One region of the Streptomyces sp. NPDC037301 genome, then DNA from elsewhere that is predicted to be linked to it. Evidence: riboswitches for the same ligand, from Rfam matches in the RefSeq annotation. Region 1 holds a riboswitch; each other region holds the start of a gene.
The links. Region 1 has a riboswitch for cyclic di-AMP ahead of ACZ7IB_RS31900 (M23 family metallopeptidase). Riboswitches for the same ligand answer to the same signal wherever they lie in the genome.
Positions count from the first base shown of each region.

Region 2: it holds a riboswitch for cyclic di-AMP, as region 1 does, so the genes downstream of both, ACZ7IB_RS23440 (M23 family metallopeptidase) here and ACZ7IB_RS31900 (M23 family metallopeptidase) in region 1, are expected to answer to the same signal.
Region 3: it holds a riboswitch for cyclic di-AMP, as region 1 does, so the genes downstream of both, ACZ7IB_RS13105 (M23 family metallopeptidase) here and ACZ7IB_RS31900 (M23 family metallopeptidase) in region 1, are expected to answer to the same signal.

Region 1 covers NZ_JBVJWD010000026.1:14,875-17,054, reverse strand. The annotation lists gene ACZ7IB_RS31900 (M23 family metallopeptidase) at 41-835, opposite strand; cyclic di-AMP (ydaO/yuaA leader) riboswitch at 849-1,015, opposite strand; gene ACZ7IB_RS31895 (M16 family metallopeptidase) at 1,366-2,180, opposite strand, start outside.
Region 2 covers NZ_JBVJWD010000014.1:193,487-195,666, reverse strand. The annotation lists gene ACZ7IB_RS23440 (M23 family metallopeptidase) at 133-1,302, opposite strand; cyclic di-AMP (ydaO/yuaA leader) riboswitch at 1,314-1,466, opposite strand; gene ACZ7IB_RS23435 (PP2C family protein-serine/threonine phosphatase) at 1,821-2,180, opposite strand, start outside.
Region 3 covers NZ_JBVJWD010000006.1:183,192-185,371, reverse strand. The annotation lists gene ACZ7IB_RS13110 (SGNH/GDSL hydrolase family protein) at 1-104, opposite strand, end outside; gene ACZ7IB_RS13105 (M23 family metallopeptidase) at 294-1,235, opposite strand; cyclic di-AMP (ydaO/yuaA leader) riboswitch at 1,239-1,395, opposite strand; gene ACZ7IB_RS13100 (alpha-galactosidase) at 1,692-2,180, opposite strand, start outside.

The DNA of each region.
Region 1 (2,180 bases):
TGCCGGGGCCTTCGAAGAGGTGCTGCGGGTGGAGCGTCGGTCAGACGTTGACGCCGTGGGCGCGCAGGTACGCGACGGGGTCCATGTCGGAGCCGTACGACGGCGTGGTCCGGGCCTCGAAGTGAAGGTGCGGGCCGGTGGAGTTGCCGGTCGAGCCGGAGAGGCCGATCTGCTGGCCCGCGCCGACGCTCTGGCCGACGGAGACGCCGATCGAGGAGAGGTGGCCGTACTGCGTGTACGTGCCGTCCGTCATCCGGAGCACGATGTTGTTGCCGTACGCGCCCCCCCAGCCGGCCTCGACGACCGTGCCGGCACCGACGGCGACGACGGAGCTGCCGGACGCGGCGTGGAAGTCGATGCCCGAGTGGCTGCCGGAGGACCAGAGCGAGCCGCTGGACTTGTAGCCGGTGGTGACGTACGAACCGGCGACCGGGAGCTGGAAGTACCCCAGGCGGGTGCGCTCGGCGGACCGGGCGGCGCGGGCCTTCTCGGCGCGCGCCTCGGCCGCGCGCTTCGCGTCGGCCTTGGCCTTCGCCTCGGCCTTCTTCTTGGCCTCGGCCTTCCGCTGGGCCTCCGCCTTCGCCTTCGCCGCGACATCGGCCTGGTGCTTCTGCGCGTCGGCCTGGGCGTCGATCTGGTCGGCGAGGGCGCCCTCGATGGCGATGACCTGGTTCAGACCGGTCTCGTTGACGGAGGAGTCCGCGGCGAGGGCCGGAGAGGCCATGCCGCCTATGACGCCGGTGGTGGCCAGAGCGGCGACGCCGGCGATCTTCGCGCTGCTGCGCGTCAGTCGACTCGGGGCACGATGCTTCCCGGTGGCACGGGTGAACGCCATGAAGTGGCTGATCCTTTCCTTCCTTCTCGCCTACCGGGTTAGCTGACGGGTTCGGAGCAGGAAGGTCTCCTACGGACGCCCTGACCTCATCCGGGCTCAGGCATCCGATTCACCCCAGGGACTGCATGGGTCCCCGGCTCCCCAGGCTCGCGCCTGACGGGGACTCGGCGATGACTGCCCGGTACGTCACGGATGCGGCATACGAGTGACGGACAGCCCGGCCGACGCTAAGCGGGGTCACTTGCATTCACCAAACGGACAGCCCGTTTTGTAGCGCATCCCACAGGGCAGACAGGCAACCTTTCGACTAAAAAGAACAAAAAGGAAGACTCCGGCGAGATTTCACTCACAGGAGTCTTCCTTCTGTCCCGATATGCGGACTATGACGGATCGGTGGACCGACCGTTGCCTTCGGTGCTCGGTCGAACGTGAAAGTCGACCGGTGGACTGTCACACGCAAGGGGCCGGCCGGGCGGGGGTCGCCCGCCTCGGCCCGGCCGGCCGGCCGGTGTCCACGACGGGTATGCCCGTCAGCCGGCGACCACCGACACCTCTCCGATACCCAGGGCCCGGACCGGCTCCTCGATCTGTGACGCGTCACCGACGAGGATCGTGACCAGCCGGTCACCCGGGAAGGCGTTGACCACCGCAGCGGTCGCCTCGACCGTGCCGGTCTCCGCGAGCCGGGCGTACAACTGTGCCTGGTAGTCGTCCGGGAGGTGCTGCTCGACCTGGTCGGCGAGAGTGCCCGCGACCGAGGCCGCCGTCTCGAACTTCAGCGGTGCGACACCCACGAGGTTCTGCACGGCCGTCTCACGCTCTTCATCGGTCAGCCCCTCGGCCGCCAGGGTCCGCAGGACCGTCCACAGGTCCTTCAGCGCCGGTCCCGTGGACTCCGTGTCCACCGATCCGCTGATGGCGAGCATCGCGGCACCGGTCGCCCCCGAGGCGGAATCCGGGGCCGACGACCGCAGCACCTGGGCGAAGGCCCGTACGCCGTAGGTGTAGCCCTTCTCCTCGCGCAGCACACGGTCCAGCCGAGAGGTGAGCGTGCCGCCCAGGCAGTACGTGCCCAGCACCTGGGCCGGCCACACGCTGTCGTGCCGGTCGGCGCCGATCCGGCCGATCAGCAGCTGCGTCTGCACCGCGCCCGGACGGTCGACGACCACCACTCGGCCGGTGTCGTCGGCGGTGATCGGCGGGGCGGGACGAGGCTCCGCGGTGTCTCCCGACCAGTCACCGAGAGTGTCGGCGAGCAGGGCGTCCAGGTCGATGCCGGTGAGGTCACCGACGACCACGGCGGTCGCGGTGGACGGCCGGACGTGGGCGTCGAAGAAGGCACGCA
Region 2 (2,180 bases), on a different contig from region 1:
CAACGGACTCCGGCGGGTCCGCTATTCCGGCAGACCGGCAGCCCTGACGTCGGGGGGTGAGCGTCAGGACTGCCGGGGTTCAACGGCCTGCGAACCGGCTCGGATCACGAAGGCCGGGAGGCGGCCGGCGGATCAGGGGTTGAGGCCCTTGTCGCGCAGCCAGGCCATCGGGTCGATGCCCGTACCGTCGGGGGTGTGGACCTCCAGGTGGAGGTGCGCGCCCGTGACATTGCCGGTCGCGCCGACCCGGCCGATGGTCTCACCGGTGGTGACCTTCTGGCCGACGCTGACGCCGATCGAGGACTGGTGGCAGAACCACAGCTCCGTACCGTCGTCGAGCTCCAGCACCGTGCGGTAGCCGTACGAACCGGAATAGCCTGCCGACTTGATGGTGCCGCCGTGTACGGCCTTGATCGGGGTGCCGGCCTGCGCCGCGAAGTCGAGGCCGGTGTGGTGGCCGGAGGACCACATCGGGCCGGCCTGGCCGAAGGTCGAGGTGATCGTGTACGAGGAGGTCGGGATGGCGTAGCTGGCGGCGAGCTTGGCGAGCCGCAGGGCCTCGGCCTTCGCCTTGGCTTCCTCCTCCGCCTTCTTCTTCTCGGCGGCGGCCTTGGCCTCGGCCGCGTCCTGCTGCTTCTTGGCCTCGGCGGCGGCCTTCTCCGCGGCCGCCTTCTCCTGCGCCGCCTTGGCCTCGGCGTCGGCGGCGTCCCGCTGCTGCTCGGCCTGCTGGAGGATGCGGGCGCGGAGTGCCTCGCCCGCGTCCATCGTGCCCTGCTCGGCCTCGGCGGCGGTGAGGCCGGCGGTGGTGAGCGGGGCGGCAGCGGCGGCGGCCTCGGCCTTGTCGGCCTCGGACTCACCGGAGAACAGGGAGCCCACGCCGGGAAGGGACTTGGCGTCGGGGAGGTTGTCCGAGATGGAGTCGGGAAGGGAGATGGAGACCGGCGGCTTGCTCTGCGCGGTGGCCATGCCGCTCGCGCCGACTGCCGCGATGACACCGACCCCGAGCACCGTGGAGCTACGGGCAAGTCCGTTGCGCTGCTTGGCGATGCGGTGCTTGCCGCGTACGGGGCGGACGGACTCCTCGGTGGGGTTCCACTCGTCCCAGCTTCTGTCGGGCTCAGCGTTGCCGTCGGCGCGGAAATCGCTGCCGAACTCACCGGCGAAGTCGCCGCCGAACGCCGTTCCCGTCCCGGCGGTTCCGTAGTCGGAGCCGAAATCGGTTCCGAAGTCGGCGCCGAAGTCGGAACTGAACTCGGGGTTGAACCGAGAGGGGGCCTCGGGGGCAGGCTTGTTGGACGCCACGGGGGCGCACTCCTTTCCTTCCTTCTCGCCTACCGGGTTAGCTGACGGGTTCGGAGCAGGAAGGTCTCCTACGGGCCCCTCTGCCTCTCACGAGACACAGGTGTCCGATTCACCCCATGTAGGTGGTTCCCCGGTTCCCTTGCGGAATTCGGCGCTCGCGCACGGTGCCGCCACTGACGACGGCTGGGACGACCGCGCTGCGTTATCGAACGTTAATAGACACACGGGTCCGATTCCAAGCTGTTCCCACTGATCGTTCAGGTCTTTGGCCTGGACTTTACGGGACACAACCGGGTGGAATCGGACGAGTTGATCGCCCCTCAGTCATTACCCGGTTTCTGACGTTGCGTCAAATGTTATGCGGAGCGACGCCTATCGGTTACGTACGGTGGCATCCCGTACCCAAGGCCGCGCACCCAAACCGCGCGAAACACCCGGCCCGCACGAGGCACCCGGCCGGCACGAAGCATCCGGCCCGCACGAAGCATCCGATCCACGCGGAGCCCCCGCCCCACCCGTCACATCGTTTCCAGGCCCACGATCTTCACGGTCCTGCGCCGGTCCGGCTGCCCTTCCGCGGGACGTACGGCCGCGAGCAGCGCCATGTCGTCGGTCGTCTCGCCGCCTGTGTGCAGCCGCACGTCATCGGTCAGCGCGGACAGCAGCTCCTCGGGCCCCGGAAAGATCCGCCCGCGCAGCCGGGCCGCCGGGTCGTAGAAGACCCCATCGGCGTTCCGCGCCTCGGAGAGACCGTCGGTGTAGAGGAGCAGGGTCGTCCCCGCCGGCAGATCCCACTCGTCCGCCCGGTCGGGCCACACCCCCAGGTCCATCCCGAGCGGTAGCGCGGGCACCGTGGACCCCAGCACCTCCACCGCCCC
Region 3 (2,180 bases), on a different contig from region 1:
TCGCCGACTCCCTCGGTGAAGCTGTCGCCAATCGCTGCGTACGACCCGATGACGCCATGTCGGTTGATGACGCCACGTTGATTTTTTCTCGAATCGTCTGCCACAAACGCTCATCCTGCACCGCCGAATGTGACCTACGCGACCGTAATAAGGGGTTGACGGGTGGTGAGATAGACCACCCGGTCAGGTTTTGGTAAAGGGGGAATAAGCAGAAGGGACGGTGCGCCGTCGCGCACCGCCCCTTCTGTGTTGCTCAGGTCATGCCTTGTCGCTCAACTGCCCGGCCGTTCGGCTCAGACGTAGATGCCGTGCGAAGCCAGGTAGGCGATCGGGTCGATGTCCGAGCCGTACGCCGGGCCCGTGCGGACCTCGAAGTGCAGGTGCGGGCCGGTGGCGTTGCCGGTGGCGCCGGAGAGGCCGATCTGCTGACCGGTGCTCACGGTCTGGCCTGCGGAGACGGAGATCGAGGACAGGTGGCCGTACTGCGAGTAGTGGCCGTCGGCGTGCTTGATGACGACCTGGTTGCCGTACGCGCCGCCCCAGCCGGCGGTGACGACGGTGCCGGAGGTGATGGTCTTCACGCCGGTGCCGGTGAAGACGGGGAAGTCGATGCCGGTGTGGCTGCCGCTGGACCAGTTGGAGCCGGAGGCGCGGTATCCGGTGGTGTGGTTGCCGGGGACCGGGTGGGTGTAGCCGGAACTGTTGCTCTGGCCTGCCGGGGCGGAGGTCTTGGATTCCGTGACCGTCGAGGCCTTGGCCGGGGCGGACTTCTCCACGACCGACGAGGGCACCGAGGGGGCCTTCGACGGGAGGGCCGCGCCCGCGCCGGCGCCGGTGGACGCGGCGTGGCCCGACTCCTTGCCGCCGAGCGTCAGCTTCATGCCCGGGAAGATCAGGCTGGGGTCTTCACCGACGACCTTGCGGTTGTTCTGGTACAGCTTCTGCCAACCGCCCTCGACCTTGTACTCGGTGGCGATCTTCGACAGGTAGTCGCCGGAGACGACGGAGTACGTCGTGGTGGCGGCCTGCTTCTGCGCGACCGGCTTGGCCGGGGCGGCGTGCGTGGCGGCGGAGGCCGACTGCGGCGCGGCGGTCGGGGCCGACTGCGGCGCGGCCTGGGCACCGGTGGCGCCGAGCAGCGGCAGTGCGATGACGGCACCACCGGCGCCTGCGGCGGCGATGCCGCGGGCGATGGCGCTGGACTTCGTACGACGATGCTTACCCGATATGGGCATGACGTGCTTCCTCTCCGGCGCCTGCGAGGTGAGCTGTCGGGTTCGGGCTGGAGATGCCCGGCCGCACTGAGCGCGGCTTCACCCCTAGCCGGCCGGATTTCTCCGATCGGCGGCCTACCTGGTTCCCCCGCTCCTGCCACGCGATGAGTGGGTGCGAATTCCGGGCGGCGGCAGGATTAGGCGGTCCGTCCGGATTGACGGTGACCGTAAGCGAGTCGGGACGGCGATAACAACCCACTGGTTCCGTACCGGAATCCGCGCTCGGAAATCGGCGCGGAATTCTGGTCACACTCCGTGGATCAAGAATCTTGTCTTTCCGCGCCGCGCACGGAATACCCGACTGCCCCGCCAGCACACACCGTCACGGATATGATTCCGCTCACGAGAGGGCGACCATCTCCCGTAGAAGCGGGGCGTATTGAGCTAAATGCACTGATTACGGACATGTCGCGCCCGTCATTCGCGTCGGAGCCTCAGCACCCGCGCGTCGAGATCCCCCCGAAGCCCGGTGTGCAGCCCCTGGTGCAGCAGTACCGAACCGTGGTGCACCACCCCCGTGTCCAGGCAGGTGTACGTCGCTGCGGGGTCGATCCCGCGCAGCCGCAGGGCCGGGGGCCGCTCCCCGTACCTCTGTGCCTCCAGCCACATCAGGAGCACGGTCTCGTCCCCGTGGACGTACTGGACCGCGCTGAGTCCGCCGCGCGGGGCGCGCAGCCGGTACAGCGCACCGTGCTGCACCACCGGCCGGATCTCCTTGTAGAGATCCACCCAGTTCCGCGCCTCGGCCAACTCCTCCTCGCTCCAGTCGGCGAGGTCCCCGCCGACCCCGAGCACACCGGCCATCGCGCTCACGAAACGGAACCGCAGTGAGCTGGCCCTGTCGTTGAGCTGGACGTTCGGGCTGTCGGTGACCCAGGCGGCCATCACCCGGGCCGGATGGATCTG